Regions from separate parts of the Paenibacillus ottowii genome, predicted to be linked through region 1. Evidence: predicted binding sites of a transcription regulator. Region 1 holds the regulator's gene; the other holds the start of a gene.
What was found. Region 1 encodes Rex, which represses fermentation and respiration genes when NADH is low (regulators of the CRP and FNR family bind a similar motif). Its sites were predicted from a motif close to TTGTGAAATATTTCACAA; they were not measured.
Positions count from the first base shown of each region.

Region 1 (9,864 bases):
ACGAACCTTGTACTTATTGTACAACACTCTTGGGATGGCGTACATATAAGCTTTTTCAGGCATGGTTTGATGGAATGAAGTATCAAATACCACAACCTGCGGTACTTCTGGCATATTCGTCTCAGCCGCTTTAATCCCCATCATGGATGCCGGGTTATGCAGCGGAGCCAGGTCGAACAAGCGGCGGATTTCACTCTTCGCTTCAGGTGTTACGAGTGCTGACTGTTTGAAGATTTCGCCACCATGAACCACACGATGACCCACAGCCTGAATTTCGCTAGTACTGGAGATGACACCATGCTCTGCATCTGTGAGTGCATTCAGCACTTTGCGGATGGCTGTAGTGTGCTCCAAAATTTCGCTAACTTCAGTGTATTCTTCCTTATTGGTTGGTTTATGCGTCAGAATAGAGGAATCCATACCAATACGCTCTACCAATCCTTTTGCCAAAACGGACTCGTCCGTCATATCATATAATTGGTATTTCAGGGAAGAACTCCCTGCGTTGATTACGAGAATTTTCATATCCGGTCACCATCCTTGTCATACTTGAAGAAACCTTCGCCCGATTTCACGCCCAGATTACCTGCACGCACCATTTTCTTCAGGACGATGGACGGACGGTATTTCAGTTCGCCAAATTCACGGAACATCCGCTCCAAAGCGGCCAGAACGGAATCCAAACCAAAGCGGTCAGCCATTTCCAAAGGACCGTTTTGGAAGTTGTAGCCGATGCGCATAGCATCGTCGATATCTTCCGCAGAAGCTACACCCTCTTGAAGTACATGAGCCGCTTCGTTAATCAGGAGGCAGATAATCCGGCTAGTTACAAAGCCAGGAGATTCATAAATCATGACTCCTTTTTTCTCCACGATTTCTTCCACGAACATTTTAGTGTTTTCAAATGTTTCGTCTGAAGTTTTCAAACCACGAATAATTTCCACAAGATCAATACGGGATACTGGATAAATAAAGTGCATACCAATAACACGCTCTGGATACTTGGTCGAGCTAGCAAGCTCGGTCAGGCTCAGCGTGGATGTATTACTTGCAAGAATAATATTGCTTGGACACACATGATCCAGCTCTTGGAAAACAGCTTTCTTCTCGTCCAGATTCTCTGTAATGGTTTCAATCACCATGTCACAGCTAGCAAGCTCCGCTAGATGGGATACTTTTTCAATACGAGATAGAATTAATTTTTTCTCTGCTTGGGTAATTGCCCATTTTTCGAGTTGCTTATCTAGACTTGTTTCAATCATATTATAAGCGTAGTCTAGTTTCTCTGGTGTCTGCTCTACTAGCAGAACATCGATTCCTTTGGACGCGAGCATTTCAGAAATACCCTGTCCCATGGTGCCGCCGCCAATGACGCCGATTTTTTTAAATTGCATGGTTCTTAACTCCACCCTTTCCTGGTCACTCTCATATATTGTATCCTTCTTTGTCGAAAAATACATGTTTATGTCCCAATAGATAATAATATCTTAGCACGGACTAAAAGTAAAAAAAAATAACCAGCATAAAAAATTATGCTGGTAATAAAGCATTTTCACTAAATTGACATCTAAATTGATCTCCAGACAGAGTTTCTTCCTTCATCAGGATATCAAGAGAATTGTCGAACACAGGACGGTGCTTTTCCAACAACTCCAAAGTCCGGTTATGCAGGTCATTCATAATCTCGCCATTTTCCCGCATAAGTTCTTCTTTTGTAACCATTTCCATGTTAATAATTCCAAGAGAAGTCAAACCGGAAGTCATCATCGTATGAACGATGTTCAGTGCCTGCTCAAAATCATTACTTGAACCAGTACTCCGGCCCCCGTAGTACATTTCTTCAGCCGTAGCCCCTGCGAGCGAGATCATAATCTGCTCCTCAAGGTACTGCTTCGTATATAAATAATGCTCCTGCTGTGGATTGTGACGCACATAACCAAGCGCTTTCCCACGCGGGCTCAGTGCTACTTGACTCACGCTACCAGGGCGTACAATTTCAGCCATAATAGCATGTCCCAATTCGTGAATCGCTACACGCTTTTTCTCTTCCAGTGTCGATTCACGGTCTGTTTTTTCACCCATCATCACCTTGTCAATCGCCATAGACAGATGACGCTGCGCAATCATTTGCTGATCCTGTCTCATGGCATAAATTGCTGCTTCATTCATGACGCTCTCAAGCTGCGCACCGGAAAAACCGTAGGACTCCTCGGCGATTTTATCCAAATTAGCATCTTCCTGGATCGGTTTGTTTTTGGCATGAATTTTAAGGATATGAAGACGGCCTTTCTTATCAGGCAAATCTACTTGAATATGACGGTCAAAACGTCCTGGGCGCGTTAAGGCGCTGTCCAGCATTTCTTTACGGTTCGTTGCCGCAATGAGCAATATCCGCGGTGTATCTGCCGAATAAATGCCATCCATTTCTGTCAGCAACTGATTCAGAGTCTGATCATATTCTCGTTGCTGTCCACCCTCACGCTTACCGCCAATAACATCAATCTCGTCAATAAAAATAATTGCATTTTCCTTCTTTTCCTTGGCTGCACGAGTGCGAGCCTCCCGAAACAATTCACGGACACGACCTGCGCCGACACCCACGTACATTTCAACAAATTCACTGCCTGAAGCTGCAACAAACACAGAGTTGGTATAATGTGCAGCTGCTTTCGCCATAAGCGTTTTTCCTGTTCCCGGAGGGCCTGTGAGCAAAACACCTTTTAATGGACGAATGCCAAACTTGGAAATTTCATCATGTCGATTCAAAAAGTCCAAAGCTTCACGCAATTCCTGTTTTGCGCTTTCTTGACCACCAATTTCCTCAAAAGTCAGCTTGTCCGGACCATTTTTTTTACGTTTACGCTCTTGCCCGGCACCTACGGCCAAGCCGCCACGCGCATGCATGAGCATTAACAAGCCGCTGAGCATCACGCCCGCAACCAGCAGAGGGATAATATTTACCCCTATAAAAACGAGAAATATAATGGTCACCGGTATAATACCGATTAATATTTCCTTGATCCATCTAGGCATTAGGCCATACCCCCATTTGCTGAGATTGACGTGGCAAAACGATAAACTTTGTCGCATTGCCTTCACTGAGTCGGATATAGACATTGTTCGAATCCATATCGGTATCAGCCTTGATCCCTGCCTTTTTCTTTTTCATCTGCTCAACTGTAGATGAAATTTGAGTATACTTTTTATTTTCCATCGCTTCGGCTACAGGAAACATAGCTTCAGACCACCATTGATTCAGTGATGAATTGGAATGATCTGCGATATCCAGGTTAATCGAGCGGCTGCCAATGATGGACTGCCCTTTTTGCTTAACCACATCGACCAACCCGGCCACATCCGCCTGCGGTTTGAGATCAAGTTTCAAGACGACCTGATCCTGTTTAATATCTATTTGAGCGCTTTTCACGCCTGGATATTGAGTTACCAGTTTTTCCAGAGGACTTTGCATTGTAACCTGACGATAAATGAACCATCCCCCAAATAACAACAAGGCTGCCAAAACGGCCGCCACAACAATAGGAACTGCACGTAACTTCAAACAACATCCTCCTCTCAAAATGTAAAACCCACGAAGAAACGGGACGAATGTCAACAAACAACCAAATTGCATGATCTTAAAGCGATCAGCAACTTATTTATCTATCATATTTGTCTATCACTTATAAAATATAGTATATCATAACGTGAATCTAATATCGAAGGCAATGTGTGGAGGAGTTGTGAGAAGGCAAAATCATTGGTTATGGGTGGAAGCCGATGTCTTAGCAGAAAAGTTAGCTAGGTATGGATGCTTCGCTGGCTTAAAGCCCAGCTTTGTAACGCAGCAAGAAAAAGACGTAAATACGAATCACATCGTATTTACGTCTTTTTCTTCATTTCAATCATTCCAAGCTATATAGTCTGAGTATAAAAGTTACCTTCGCGCAGCGCGGTGTCTGTTCCCTCCTACCTCAACACTTCCAAACCACCATTCTCCATTCTTAACATCACGCTAGTAATTCGGCAAAGTATACTTTATCCCTGTCGATCCCCCATCAGAGAAGCGATAGAAGGTATAGTTATGATGGCTTCCATCATCATAAAACAGTTGCCATACATATTCGCCATTGAACACACTCGGTTGGAGCCTCACAATTTTCACATTAGGAAGTTGCTGCTGGATAATCGCCGTCATTTTTTGTTCGTCGACTCCGTTTTTCAACAGCTCAGTATGAACACCTTTTGGATCTGTAGCAGGGATGTTAGGTTGCCCCTCCATTTTTTGAAAGGGAACCCACACCATTATATCTTCATTCTGTGCGTTTTTTCCTTCAACTACCCAATATATCTGATCCCATACAGACTTCCATGTCTGAGTCGTGCTAACCAGACCACCCACTTGCTTGGCCTTAATGATAGCGGCATTTTTCTCAGCCACCTGGTCTTGAGTAACGTAGGAATAATACCAGAAAATGCTGACCAGGATCAGTATTACGGCCAAAATGGCGACCGCTATCCATTTTTTCTTATTTTTCAAACCTGTGCTTCCTCTCTAAGGGGATGTGACACCTGAATTAGCGCGACAGCAGCCCTTCAAAGGCGGCTTGTGCCTCATGTTTGATACGTTCCTCGTCCATCGTCAGGCATTCGCCATTTTTCACAACCTGACGGCCGTCTACCCATACATGAGCCACGTCTTTGGCACTTGCAGAGTATACGGCATGGGAAATAAGATCTGTACGCGGCAAGAAATGAGCCTGATTCAGATCTAACGCGATAAAGTCAGCCTTGTTGCCTGCTGCCAGCGCTCCTACCTCTTTTAAACCAATCGACTTTGCGCCATATTCTGTTGCCAGAAGCAGTGCTTCATTGGCAGGAACTGCCGTAGGGTCGCCAGATACTCCCTTGTGAATCAGTGCTGCCAGACGCATTTCCTCGAACATATCCAGGTTATTATTGCTGGCAGGACCATCTGTTCCAAGAGAAACGGTCACTCCTGCACGCAGCAGTTCAGGCACTCTTGCTACGCCGCTTGCCAGCTTCAAGTTGCTGCCTGGATTATGGGAGACCGCCACACCTCGTTCTGCTAATAAGGCAATTTCTTCGTCGTTCAAGTGAACGCCGTGGGCAACCAAGGCAGGACGAGAGAAAAAGCCAAGCTTATCTAAATGTGCAACTGGACGCAAACCGTAATCACGAACGTTTTGCTCAACTTCGGCGATCGTCTCGGACATGTGCGTATGCAATGGTAAATCGAGATCATGTGCAGCTTGAACGAATTTCTCGATAAACGCAGGCGGACATGTGTACGGGGCATGCGGCGACATCATGGTTGTGATACGACCGTCTGCTTTACCATGCCAGTTGCGCGCAAAAGTTACGGCCTCAGCCAGCTTGATCCGCTGTTCTTCTTCTGAGCATAGCCCAATTGCTCCACGCATCAGACTTGCACGAATGCCAGACTCTTCAGCTACACGAGCCACCTCATCCATATGGTCGTACATATCCAGGAAAGTCGTGGTTCCACCTTTCAGCATTTCTAACACTGACAAAGATGTTCCCCAGTACACATCTGTAGATGTAAACTTGGCCTCCATAGGCCACATTTTTTCCTGCAGCCACACTTGAAGGGCCAGGTCATCTCCATACCCTCGCAGCAGAGACATCGCCGCATGACCATGAGTATTCACCAGTCCAGGTAAGAACAATAGCCCCTTACCGTCGATTGTTTCCGTCTCTTCCTCACCAGCAGGCAAAGTCTCGCCAATGTAAGTAATGCGGCTATCCTCCACAATCATAAAACCATGGATTACCCCCGCTTCGGCTCCATTTACGGCAAAAGACCCGTTTTTAATTACCCATTTATTCACTGTCATATTGTGCTTCTTCCTTTCCATCCTCCAAATAATACGCGAGGCTAAGCAAATCAGTTGTAAAGTCTGTGGCATGTATCCGAATGTTAGCTGGTGCCTTGAGAATGATAGGGGCAAAGTTCAAAATCGCTCCAATTCCACTCTCAATGAGCCTGTCAGCTACCTGCTGTGCCTCAAAATCAGGCACAGTAATAATCCCGATTCGAATATTTTTTTCCTTCACAGTTGCTTCCAGTTCATCCATCGACTGAACGACTAAGGTATTGATTTTGGTCCCAACCTTATCTGGAAACGAATCAAACACCGCCACAATCTTCATATTGTCTTTTAAATAAGCGTTATAGTTCGAAAGGGCTTGACCCAGATTACCCGCTCCGACCAACACTACATTAATTTGCTGGTCGATTTTCAGGATATGGCGTATTTTCTCAATTAGATAAGAAACATCATAACCGATACCCTTCCGGCCAAAATCGCCAAAATAGGCCAGATCTTTACGGATTTGGGCCGGATTCAAATCCAGCCTCTGCCCCAGCTCTTGAGAAGAGACCGTAGCCACTTCCCGTTTGTGCAGTGCATTCAGATAACGTAAATATACGGGTAATCTCCGTACGACAGCCTCTGAAATTTTATCTGATTTCATACTTGCTCCCCCTAATTGTAACGGACTTTAGGTGTCCGTCCGTTGTGCCTCTGTCTCCGGGGCGGATTGGAGCCATTCCGCAATGCGTGGCACCATTTGCTCAGATGGCATATGCTCCATTTTTGGTCCCGGCAACGAGTACAAAAAGTGCTTTCCGTAATAGGATTCGATCACACGTGTATCGTAGACAATGACGACTCCGTGGTCGCTCGCTGTACGTACCAACCGACCAAATCCCTGTTTGAAACGGATCACTGCCTGTGGTACAGACAGCTTCATGAATGGATTCTTCTTCTGCTGCTGGAGCAACTCGCTTTTTGCCTCCAGTAACGGGTGATTGGGCGGTTGAAACGGCAAGCGAACGATGGCCAGGCAAGTGAGTGCCTTCCCTGGAATATCGACGCCTTCCCAGAAGCTGCTGGTACCCAGCAGTACGGAAGCTTTGGCTTCCTGAAACCGGCGGGTTAGCTTGCTGCGGCTTCCACTGTCCACACCTTGTCCTAACACGGTGATATCACTGGATGCCAGCGCTTCTTTGAGCGGCTCATACACTTGCCGGAGCATCCGATAGGAAGTAAACAGAACAAGCATTCTCCCCCGCGTTGCCTGAGCAGTCGCCCCTAGAGAGCTAACGAGCATCTCTACAAAGTGTGCATCCCCTACACTGCCCTTCACACTCGGAAAATCCCGCGGAATGACCAGCAACACCTGATCCCTGTAATTAAAAGGGGATGGGAGCTGAGAAGTCATTAATCGTCCTTGATCCGCAGCCTCCTGCAAGCCGAGTTGCTCGGTCATGTACTGAAACGACTTATCTACCGATAAAGTAGCAGATGTCAGAATAATACTTCTTTTTTTGTCAAAAAACATTTCTTTCAACTGACGGCTCACATCGACGGGCACCGCATAAAATTGCAATGACTTACTACGGAATTGCCCACTCGCTTCAAGCCAGTATACGGTTGTTTCATCATCGAGTCGTATAAAGAAACGTAAATTTTCCTTAATTCCCGCCAAATCCTTAAACAGACCCGTGATATCTGTAATGAGACTATCTGCCGCATAATCGTCATGTTCTTCCTTGACATCCAGCATCAGCTTGTCGCCCTTGCGCAAAATTTCGCTCATCGTTACATAAAGCTGATTTTCCAATGCTGCCGCCTGATCCCACTTTGCGGGCTTGGCCGATGGTTTGAGACGTGAAGAAAACTGCCCTGTTTCTCCCGGCGTTGCATCAGTACGTTCCGGCAACATGCCAAACAGCTTATCGCTTAACAGGTCCCAAGTTTCCTTAACCTCTAAAACGAGTGGATACAGCTGGTCAATGGTTGAGGCCCACTCTGTTGACTTCTCATGCCCCGATTTTGCCAACTGCTGACGTAGCGAAGGCAATTGTCCATTTTTACTGTCCTTGAACAATCGAGTCAGCGTGTGCACGAGTGTGAAATATTTCATATGCATGCCCAGGTGCTTGCCAGCTACTTCCTCTAAATGATGAGCTTCATCAATGACCAGATGTTCGTAGCTTGGCAGCAGTTGGTGACTAGCTTTGACGTCGGTGAACAACTTGGAGTGATTCGTAATAACTACATCCGCTGTTCCTGCTTCATGACGTGCACGATGATAGTAGCATTTACGGAACCATGGGCAAGAACGACCAAGACAGGACTCGGAATCACTGGCCACCGTTTCCCAAAAATCCCCTCCACGGTTGCTCAGGTTTAGTTCCTCATCATCACCGGTTTCTGTCAGCGTCAGCCAGACGATCATTTGAGCTGCTGTAATTAAGTCTTCCTTTGGTGTCGCGAAGTCTCTTCTGTTTATTTTATGTTCAAACTTGCGCAGACACAAATAATGTCCCCGACCCTTAAAAATGGCAGCCCGGAACGGGAACGGAATCACTTTTGTCAGCATCGGAATATCACGCTCTCGCAATTGCTCCTGCAGATTAATGGTATGCGTGCTTACTGTTACCCTCTGCCCATATTTTACACTATGATATAGTGACGGAAGCAAATAACCTAGGGACTTCCCCGTTCCTGTCCCCGCCTCAATCAACAAATGCTTATCTTGACTCAGGGCTTGGTTTACACCCTCAATCATTTGGATCTGGGCCTCTCGCTCCTCATATTGGCTTAAGGATGAACGCAAATTGTCCCGCACATCATCCATATACTCTTCAAAGGAAACACCTGACAGCGGATTCGGATCATCTTCTCTACGCGGAGTAGCCAGCTCGGTCCAATCTTCCACTTTAAGCGCAAGCTGACGGAAAAATTGATGTTTCTCCAAATCCTGAATAGGATCTAGCTCTTTCTCTTCCCGAATACCATCAAGAAACCAACCAAGATCACTGTCTTCCTCTGCAAACAAATCGCTAAGCCGCTGTATCGTTATCAAAGGTAATGCCTGAAGCTCACCCAGACACTTTAAAAACACCTCAGCTGTAGCCAACGCGTCACTGTCTGCCTGATGTGGGCGGTCATGTGCCAGCCCAAACTCAGAGGAAACAAAACCCAGCTGGTAAGAAGATAGCGACGGGAACAAGATTTTTAGAAAATCCATCGTATCCAAAATTCTACCGCTGAAGGGTAAGTATCCGCACCGATCCAAAGCGCTTTGCAAAAAATTGAAATCAAACGCCACATTATGACCGACCAGCACGACATCGTCCAGCATAGGCACGAGTTCCATCATCATTTCTTCGAGTGAAGGCGCGTCTTTGACGTCATCGTCTGTAATCCCGGTCAAGCCGGTGATAAAAGGTGGAATAGATCTGCCAGGGTTTACATAAGAGCCGTAAACACGGGAAATGCTGTTATCATGATCTATAATTGCAAGTCCGACTTGAATGATATCATCCGCGGACTGGGTGCCTGTCGTTTCAAAATCCAATACCGCAAATTTCATTCGAGCTTAATCCTTTCTTTTGACACATACAAAAATAATAACTCCGTATAATAGCATAGCAGAAGATTGCCTGTTTGGAAATTAAGACAGCCAAAAAAGACGATGCACACGGCACCCAAGGAGGTGGGCATGCATCGTCTTATTCGGTGTCTGACAGCTACATCCAGGTTAACATGGAGCTGTTGCATCGAAGCTTTTCGGCACCAGACAAACAGGCTTGCATATTGTGCAGTGGCTCGGGCAGCGTTGGATCGAACTGATGTGCGAGAGCAAAATATTTTTGCGCCTCTTTTACGTCAGCCTGCTTTGCCATCAAACAGCCTAACGCATTAAAAATGACGGCTTTTAGCCCCGGCTGTTCAGTTAGGTGCAGCACCTTCTGAAAATGACCTACAGCCTCTGCTGAATCATCCAGTTGAAAATAAGCCATCCCCATAT
Region 1 covers NZ_CP191577.1:987,808-997,671, forward strand. Annotated here, with positions in the region: gene ACQQ6X_RS04575 (acetate/propionate family kinase) at 1-525, opposite strand, end outside; gene ACQQ6X_RS04580 (3-hydroxyacyl-CoA dehydrogenase family protein) at 522-1,394, opposite strand; gene ACQQ6X_RS04585 (AAA family ATPase) at 1,531-3,033, opposite strand; gene ACQQ6X_RS04590 (hypothetical protein) at 3,026-3,559, opposite strand; gene ACQQ6X_RS04595 (DUF5590 domain-containing protein) at 4,013-4,537, opposite strand; gene ACQQ6X_RS04600 (amidohydrolase) at 4,575-5,876, opposite strand; gene ACQQ6X_RS04605 (redox-sensing transcriptional repressor Rex) at 5,863-6,516, opposite strand; gene dinG (ATP-dependent DNA helicase DinG) at 6,544-9,426, opposite strand; gene ACQQ6X_RS04615 (tetratricopeptide repeat protein) at 9,584-9,864, opposite strand, start outside.

Region 2 (9,864 bases), 2.0 Mb from region 1:
GCGAAGCAGTTGGCTATTTTGCCGCAGAATCCGACTGCACCGGAAGGATTGACCGTGACGGAACTGGTATCTTACGGACGTTTCCCTTATCAAAAAGGCTTTGGCTCCATGAAAGCGGAAGACCGCAAGATGGTAGAGTGGGCAATACAAGTAACAGGAATGAGCGAGTTTCATGACCGTCCGATTGATCAGCTTTCTGGCGGTCAGCGTCAGCGCGCCTGGATTGCTATGGCGCTTGCTCAAGATACGGATATCTTATTTCTGGATGAGCCGACTACATTTTTAGATATGGCACACCAACTGGAAGTGCTGCATCTGCTTGAGTATCTGAATACTTCGGCAGAACGCACCATTGTTATGGTCGTGCATGACTTAAACCATGCAGCCCGGTATGCTCAGCATATGATTGCGATCAAAAAAGGGAAAGCGAAGGCGGTAGGAGCCCCGACTGAGGTTATGACCCCGGATGTGCTACGCGAGGTGTTCGGGATTGAAGCGGATATTGTAACTGATCCTCGTACGGGTGTACCGCTCTGTCTTCCGTATGCTTTAGCTGGTCAGCCTACGGTAAGCCAAGCAGTAAAGGGAATGAATATGGAAGAGAAGCAAACGATGGGTTCTGTTGCCGAGCGACGGGATGCTAGACCCCAAGTGGCAGCGAGAGGTTAGGAGAGGCATCAGTTGGTAGCATCACGCTAAAGGTCTGTGGATATTGGCATGTCCGTCACGTTTTGGGTAAAATAGGTTAAGAATCTAAAACAAAAGACATGAAGGAGGATGCTGTGTGTCTGTCTATTTATATAATGCTGTAACACCAGCCAATCAGGAGGTTTCTCTGGAAACTTACACAGGTAAAGTGCTGGTGATTGCCAATACCGCTAGTAAATGTGGACTTACCCCGCAATACGGGGAGCTGCAAAAGCTTTATGATGAATATAAGGATCGGGGACTCGTTGTTTTAGGTTTCCCTTGCAACCAATTTGGTGGTCAGGAGCCAGGCAGCAGCGAGGAAGCAGCTGAATTTTGCCAATTGAATTACGGGGTTAATTTCCCGGTATTCGCCAAAGTGGATGTGAATGGACCGGATACAGCAGCTCTGTTTGAATATTTGAAGAAACAGCAGCCTGGCGAACAGGAAGATGGAACAATTCAGTGGAATTTTACAAAATTCATTGTGAATCGTGAGGGTGTGCCTGTGGCGCGTTTTGAGCCTAAGGAGTCACCGGAAGCGATGAAAGGTGCCATTGAGCAGTTGTTATAATGGCTTCGTCTATTTAAACTAATGTATGTTTAACAAGGTCTAGTTTCCGCCTGTCTCGGGGAAACGGACCTTTTTTTATTTCTACATACGCGTTTGCCTAATGATTGACGCATCATGTGAGAGTCTGTTTCAAGGGCATAAACAGGAGGCACCTAGGGAAAACTGAATGGAGCCAAAAAAAGATTTCAGCAAACGGCTGAGTTCAGCTATCCTTGTTTTTTAAAATGTGGACAAACTGTGAATAACATAGAAAGCTATTGTAATGTGAAAAATATCACACTATAATGAGCACATGAAGTGAAATAAATCACAAGAAGTAACGAGTCGTATAAGTGAAAGTATTCACAATTATTATACATTTTATGCCCATACACCAAGGAGGAATTCAACATGAAAGTAGCAGTTATCGGATGTACACACGCAGGGACGGCAGCCATTGTCAACACAGCTAAATGTTATCCAGATGCCGAAATTACAGTCTATGAGCGTAATGACAATATTTCATTTTTATCTTGTGGTATTGCACTGTACGTCGGTGGTGTCGTTAAAGATCCGCACGGATTGTTCTATTCTTCCCCAGATCAGCTGGCTGACATGGGTGTAGTGACCAAGATGCTTCATGAAGTAACGAGTGTCGATACAGTTGGCAAAACGCTGCATGCACGTAATCTCCAAACAGGTGAGGAATTTACCGACACATTTGATAAATTGATTGTAACTACCGGATCGTGGCCAATTATTCCGAAGCTGGAAGGCATTGAACTTGATCATATTTTGCTCTGCAAAAACTATAATCATTCGAATGAAATCATTGAGAAAGCCCAGCACGTACAGAACATTACAGTCGTCGGAGCTGGATACATTGGGGTTGAACTGGTAGAAGCTTTCCAAATGAACGGCAAAAACGTAACGTTGATCGACAGTGCTGATCGTATATTGAATAAATATTTGGACCATGAGTATACAGACCGAATTGAAAACTCTCTGAGAGAACATGGCATTAAGCTGGTACTTGGCGAGACAGTAAGTCGTTTTGAGGGGACTAACGGTAAAGTGAGCAAGGTTGTGACTTCCAAAGGAGAATATGAAACAGAGCTTGTTATACTTTGTATCGGTTTCCGGCCTCAAACGGATCTGCTGAAAGGTCAGGTAGATATGTTGCCTAATGGTGCGATTATCGTAGACAATTATATGCAAAGTAGCTGCCCGGATGTGTTTGCAGCAGGCGACAGTTGTGCAATTCGCTATAATCCGACTGGCAAAACAGCGTATATTCCGTTAGCGACCAATGCGGTTCGTATGGGGACGCTGGTGGCACGGAATCTGGTACAGCCGACCATTTCCTACATGGGAACACAAGGAACTTCAGGCATCAAAATTTACGAAGATAATATTGCAGGAACAGGAATGACAGAAGCCGCAGCAATGGACGAGGGGATGACTGTAGAAACTGTAACAATCGAGGACAGCTATCGTCCTGAGTTTATGCCAACCTCTGAAAAGGTGCTGCTGAAAGTTGTATATGAGCAGGAGACACGAAGAATTGTCGGGGCCCAAATTATGTCGAAGGTGGATTTGACGCAATCCATTAACACACTGTCTGTAGCGATTCAAAATCATATGACCATTGACCAGTTGGCTTTTGTCGATTTCTTCTTCCAGCCGCACTATAACAAACCTTGGAATTTCCTGAACGCAGCAGGCTTGCAAGCATTGCCTACGATATCGGAACGAAATCCAGTTACTGTATAATTTAATTTGTCTGTGACATTGTTCATAAGTTTGTCAACAATCTGAAGCGTATAGATGAATCCTTATAGTACAATATAGAGAGCATAAGGATTAGGGGGAGAAGTAGATAATGGGTTTGTTTTATATCCTTTTTCTTGTAGTTGTCGCAGCCGTCGGTCTGGGCGGAGTTCTTTGGTTCTTGAGAGCCGTTGAAAAGGAAGAATACAATTAAATGTAAAGCGCATTAGTAGCGCAGTAGATGTAATCATACAGAAAGACAGTCCTTTTAGGAGGGCTGTTTTTTTATATCTGAGAAAGTGATTTTTTTCACAAACAAAATCACTGATTTTAAATAAAATATGAAAGAAGAATATTTTAAAAGATATTAAAGGAGCGGGGGCAGATGGCAAGCTATAAACCGGGGCAAATCGCCGAGAAGACGGTCGAAACAGGAGTGGCCAAAGCGAACAACCCGTGGACTGTGGCGGTGGTATTGGGATTTTTGGCAGGTGCATTTATTGCACTCGGGTTTTTGCTGGATATACGTGTTATTGCAAGTGCACCTAAAGAGTGGGGAAGCATTGCTACCTTTATTGGAGCTGCGGTGTTCCCTGTAGGTCTGATATTAGTTTTGGTCGCTGGTGGCGAATTGCTGACTGGCAATATGATGGCAGTCCCTTTGGCGAGATGGGCAGGACGAATCAAGACAGGAGCCATGCTTCGTAATTTGGCGATTATTACGCTCAGTAATTTTGCAGGTGCCATATTTGTTGCGTTTTTCTTTGGGCATGTTCTGGGCTTGACAGAAACAGGTCCTTATCTGGACAAGGTCGTGGATATGGCAGGACATAAGCTGCATGAAAGCTTTTTACAGTCTTTTATATCAGGTATAGGATGTAACTGGCTCGTAGCACTGGCTGTATGGTTGGCATACAGTACAGACTCCATTGGCGGCAAAATCATGGGAATTTGGTTCCCGACGATGTCCTTTGTTGCTATTGGGTTCCAGCACGTTGTTGCCAATATGTTTCTCATTCCAGCAGCTATTTTTGCAGGACATTTTTCGTGGGCAGACTATGTTATGAATTTCATTCCGGTCTGGTTGGGGAATTTGGTGGGAGGTAGCCTGTTTGTGGCTGGAGCCTATTGGCTGGCCTATCTGAAGAAAACTCAAGCCAAGGTACATTCCACAAATGAATCTCAAACTACTTCTTCAGTTGCATCCAATCCGTTGAGTGACCATGCGTAATCACATTACTTTATGAATCAATGAACAAAGCAAATCCGCCATGACAGGCCCGGGGGAACGAAACCTGTCATGGCGGATTTTTTTGGGAGTGGTCCATGATTTGGCATGGAGGATGAGTGTGCTCTCGTCCATAATGCCTTGATCTCTTTTACCCTGAGTACGTAAGAGTGAAACAGCATGATAAAAAAATAATTATGATTTCTAAAATCCGTCTTGCACTATGTAGCAGATGGATTTTTTTAATATTTTGAAAGAGGCTGTGTGGTAAAATCCTTCTCTTGCCATAGATCAAAGCTGTAGATATGATAAGAACAGTGTAATTTTTGGAAACGGTAACGGAAAGGAGCATTAACACCATGGATCAACGCAATAGCGCGCCTCTTGAGGCCACACTTCAACATAACTTACAAAGGGGACAGCGGATGACGGAACAGCAAAACGGTATTTTTCCGGCTGTATGCCCGTTGGATTGCCCGGATACATGTGGGCTCCTGCTTCACAAGGAACATGGAAAGATAGTCAAGGTGACTGGTAATCCGGATCATCCCATTACCAAAGGGGCTATATGCAACAAAGTCCGCAATATGACCGAGCGGGTATATGATCCGGATCGGGTTCTGTATCCGTTGAAGCGTGTAGGCGCCAAAGGGGAAGGGAAGTTTGAACGAATTAGCTGGGAGGAGGCGGTCGATACCATTACAGGTCGGTTCAAGGAGCTGATACGTACGGACGGACCGGAGTCGATTCTCCCCTACAGCTTTTATGGCAATATGGGTGTGTTGAGTGTAGATGGAATGGACCGCCGCTTTTTCAATGCGCTGGGTTCAAGCCAACTGGATCAGACGATTTGCAGCGTGGCTGGGAATGAAGGCTGGGCATCCGTTATGGGGTTTAAGGGCGGTACGAGCCCGGAGGATACAGAGGATGCAGAGCTCATTATTGTGTGGGGCGGAAATGTCATCAGCACCAACATGCATCAGGTCGTATTGGCTGAGAAAGCACGTAAAAAAGGCGCTAAGGTGATTGTTATTGATGTTCATCGCAACCGGACTGCGCAATGGGCGGATTGGTTCATTCCGTTATATCCGGGCACGGATGCGGCACTCGCGCTGGGTGTTATGCATGTACTGTTTGATCAGGGACTGACAGACGATGAGTTTTTACGTCGTTACACCGTAGGTCATGACGAATTGCGGGAGCATGTCAAGACGTATACACCAGAACGGGTGTCACGGATTACCGGCGTGCCGGAAGAGGATATTATCCGTCTGGCGGAAATGTACGGGAAGGCGCGAGCGGCCTATATCAATATCGGAAATGGGCTTCAGCATCATGATAATGGCGGTATGAACGTACGCGCAGTTACTTGCTTGCCTGCACTCACGGGACAATGGTTAAAGCACGGCGGGGGAGCGTCGCGCTCCAATGGCGCTTATGCCAAGATTAACAGCGCCTATCTGGAGCGTCCTGATCTACGAAAGAACCCGGATGCCCGGGTGATCAACATGAACCAGATCGGAGAGGCGCTATTACAAAAGGAACAGCCGATTAAGGCGTTATTCGTATATTGTAGTAATCCGGTAGTTGTAGCACCCGATTCGGAACGGGTGACGAAGGGATTTGAACGAGAGGATCTGTTTACGGTTGTTCATGACTTGTTCCTAACTGACACGGCCCGCTATGCAGATATTGTGCTGCCTGCCGCGTCTTCTTTTGAAGGTACAGACCTATACAAATCGTACTGGCACCACTATATCCAAATGCAGCAGCCCGTCATTGATCCGCTTGGAGAAAGCAAAAGCAATTATGAGCTGTTTAGCCTGCTCGGACGGGCAATGGGCTTTGATGAAGCTGCCTTTACGGAAAGTGAAGAGGATATGATCGCAGGTGCGCTGGATAATCCAACAAACCCTTATCTCAACGGTGTGACCTTGGATGCCTTAAAAAAGTCGCCTTTTGTAAAGCTCGATATGACGCCAAAGGCTAATTATTTGGAGCGTCTAACTACGCCTTCAGGCAAGATCGAGTTGTATTCGGAAAAAATGAAACAAGCAGGTCTGCCCGCAATGCCCTCTTATGTACCGCTGATCGAAGGGTACGACGGAGAGCGTCGACCACAAGCGGATGATCGTTTTCCATTGATGTTTGTTTCACCGCCAAACCATAATTTCTTGAATTCAACTTTCGCAAATTTGCCCAAGCATCAGCGACTGGAGCGGGAGCCCTTGCTGCAAATTCACCCGGAGGATGCTCAGGCAAGAGACATCGCAGATGGTGATCCGGTCACCGTCTGGAATGACAGAGGAACGTATGAGTTAAAAGCCAAGGTTACCGATCTGATGCTGCCCGGTACGGTGGTTAGCCAAGGATTATGGTGGGAAAGCAAGGGACGCAGACAGCGTGCGAATGTGTTAACCTCTGACCGGCTGTCGGATATGGGACAGGGAGCTACTTTTTTCTCAACGGTGGTGAATGTGAAGCGCCAATGAGAATCTGCCTTTTATGGCGTCAGGTGCAAAAGGAGAAGCAAAAAATATGAAATGGTTGGAGTCTTATCCGAAAGAAGTAAAAGTATTTCTTGTAGCCAGCCTGATTAATTCCGCCGGAAGTTCCCTCATGTGGCCGCTCGTTAGTATGTATGTTTTTGACGAACTGAACCGTAGTATGGAAGATGCGGGGATTGCGATTTTAGTGCAGTCCTTGGGTGGAATTTTTGGTCAAGTGCTGGGCGGAGCCCTTTATCATCGTATTGGAGCCAAGAAACTGATTGTCGGCTCATTGGCCATGAATGCGTTGGGGCTTCTCTCGCTTCCATTTACCAGCGGTCATTGGGTCTCATTTGTCATCATGATGGGCTTTATCGGTTTTTTTAATGTGGTATCTGTGCCTGCGATTCAGGCCTTTGTAGGTTTTCGTTTTGCTGACCGACGTGGAGAGTTGTTTAATATTATTTATGTCGCGAACAATATTGGGGTCGCACTTGGAACGGGACTGAGCGGTGTTCTGGCTGACCTTTCCTATCAGCTCAGCTTTGTAATGAACGGGGTAACTTCTGCGGTATTTGCCGGGTTCTTCTGGTCTTATTTAAGTAGGGTGGATCGGGAAGAGGGGGAAGTTCAGTTCAGCAAGTCCGTGATGAAAAGAGAAGAAATGCCAGCTCGGTTGCTGTTTCGTGATACCAGGCTGTATCTCTTTGTAGGATTAGGCTCGCTCTTTTTATGGTTTGGCAATTCCATCTGGAATACGGGGGTTTCTCCCTACATTATTGAGCAGGGCTTACCTAAAACGATGTATGGATTACTCTGGACGTTGAATGGTATCCTTATTTTTGCCGCACAACCTATTATTTTCTGGATCAAACGCCTGTATGCCCACCACGCTTCGGCGCAAATGACATGGGCTGGAGGATTTTATTTGGCCGCCTATATTGTCATTCTGGGCACACAGAACTATACTGGGATGATATTCGCTATGATACTGGCGACCCTGGGAGAAATGCTGATTGCACCTGCGGTTCCCGCATTCCTGTCTGATCATGGAGGTCGGGGTGCACCCTTTTACATTGGACTTGTGGGGGGCATTGGTGCAGCCGGACGGGTGATGGGACCTTATGTTATGGGGAAGTTGTATGATGGCGGCGGCTTACCGCCTACACTTTGGCTGGCATCAGGCGTAGCGGTATTATCCATTCTGTTTTTCGTTCTGCATAGCTGGTTGAACCGTTCCCGGCATGATTTGGATACTTTGGATACTACTACTTCGTAGGTTGGTGTTCCCGGTTCTTAAGTCCCAACAAAAGTTCAATAATGACCTGTAACTATGGTACAATAAGTGACAGATGGTTGCAGTTATTGCTTCAGGAAAGCCTTCACAGGAAGGATTGAAAGGAATTGTTTACAAGTCAACCCTTGACGATACGTCATTCGGAGATGAAGGATGCTCCTGATCTGATTGCGCTGGATGAATTGGTGTGGAACGAACGCACGGCTCCTGCCTCGCTGTCATGGAAGTCGCGCGGAGAGTTTCTGCGCAATACGCCTCCGGGCTCTCAACTGGTCGCCATTGAGCAGGAAGTGCTCTGTGGATATATTGGATTTCGTCCTCCAACGCTGTTGGCTAGTAATTGTCATGTACTCGAAATAAATATAGCTGTACATCCAGACTATCATCGCAAAGGTATTGGGACGGCGCTTATGAACTCCATGAAGGACATTGCAGCTGCGGAAGGCATACGCAAATTGAGTTTGCGCGTACTCTCTTGTAATACGGAAGCCCTTATGTTTTACGAAAAATGCGGTTTCGCGATTGAAGGGCGGCTGCATGAGGAGTTTTATATCGCAGGCCAATTCGTGGATGATGTTTTAATGGCCTATTTTTTAAAATAGGCCGGAGGTAACAGACAGGCAGCAACATTCGGTCGCAATGTCTAACTCATAATCAACAACGCCGCAGACCTGATCAGGTCTGCGGCGTTGTTGTGCAGTACAAAGTTACCGAAGTTGCTTCCATTCATTCTGGAGCATACCGTACACTGCGTGGTTCATATATCCATCTGGCAGCAGCTCTGCTTCGCGTACAATGCCTTCGAGCACAAAGCCCAAGCGTTCTGGAATGCCGCGGCTGCGGCGATTCGTTGTTGCACAGCGGATTTCGACTCGGTGTAAATCCAACTCCATCAACGCATATTCGACGAATACGCGGCAGGCGCTGGTCATGAGGCCCTGTCCTTCGTAGCCGTGTCCCAGCCAGTATCCTATGCTGACCGAACGGTGAGCCCAATTGATCTCATGGTAGCTGATGATGCCAGCAAGCTCATTGTCTAGCCAAATTCCCGCAGTCAGGCTGCCGTTCTCTGCGGCTTGTTTCAAGGCGCCCTGCACGAACTGCTCTGTATGGCTGATTTCCGTGGTGGAGTCTACCCATGGTAGCCATTGACGCAGGCGGTCACGGGACATTTCGATCAGCTCAAACAGAGGCTGCACATGCTCCTTGGTAAGCGGCCGAAGGACTGTGCGTTCGTCCAACGCATATGTAAACATGATGAATCCCCTCTTTCACTCGGAAAATCGCTAAACCAGCCAGTCTAGCATTTAATCCCATGCTACCTTATTCTGCGAGAGTCGTCAAAAGGGAGAGGAAGCTTCATATTTTATAGGTCCCACCCGGAACCGCCCCTGCTCATATACATATTTCAGATCCAAATCCCCTACAAATTCGGTTGGCGATACGCTACCAGATACAGTGGCATGCAGAGGGGATTGTTCAGCATCATATATTACAACAGAGCTAAAATCGAGATGCTTTGTAAAGTGGGCTGGATCATCGTAAAATACGGACGCTTTGGGGTCCATCGTGTGTGTAGTACCGTCAATCGTAACAGCGATATGCACCTGGCGGTTGTGGTCACGCGGCTCCACTGAGCTGTGTACTCGCTGGGATACCGCATTTGCTGCCGATTCCACTGCATATTCCTCCATCGTCTGTGCGTTAATAATATGCAATTCCTGCAATTCCACACCCGTTCCCGAGGCACGCGTGAGAATCACAATGACTTCACGGACACCATCTTCGTTTACATCTCTGTAATATAACTGGGGTGCAGCGGAGATATCCGCCAAGCCAG
Region 2 covers NZ_CP191577.1:2,955,539-2,965,402, reverse strand. Annotated here, with positions in the region: gene ACQQ6X_RS13730 (ABC transporter ATP-binding protein) at 1-669, shown strand, start outside; gene ACQQ6X_RS13725 (glutathione peroxidase) at 785-1,261, shown strand; gene ACQQ6X_RS13720 (FAD-dependent oxidoreductase) at 1,652-3,013, shown strand; gene ACQQ6X_RS13715 (formate/nitrite transporter family protein) at 3,396-4,241, shown strand; gene ACQQ6X_RS13710 (molybdopterin-containing oxidoreductase family protein) at 4,598-6,730, shown strand; gene ACQQ6X_RS13705 (MFS transporter) at 6,777-8,006, shown strand; gene ACQQ6X_RS13700 (GNAT family N-acetyltransferase) at 8,132-8,626, shown strand; gene ACQQ6X_RS13695 (GNAT family N-acetyltransferase) at 8,732-9,280, opposite strand; gene ACQQ6X_RS13690 (copper amine oxidase) at 9,365-9,864, opposite strand, start outside.
Region 2: the regulator Rex is predicted to act here: its motif matches at 3,308-3,325, upstream of ACQQ6X_RS13715 (formate/nitrite transporter family protein).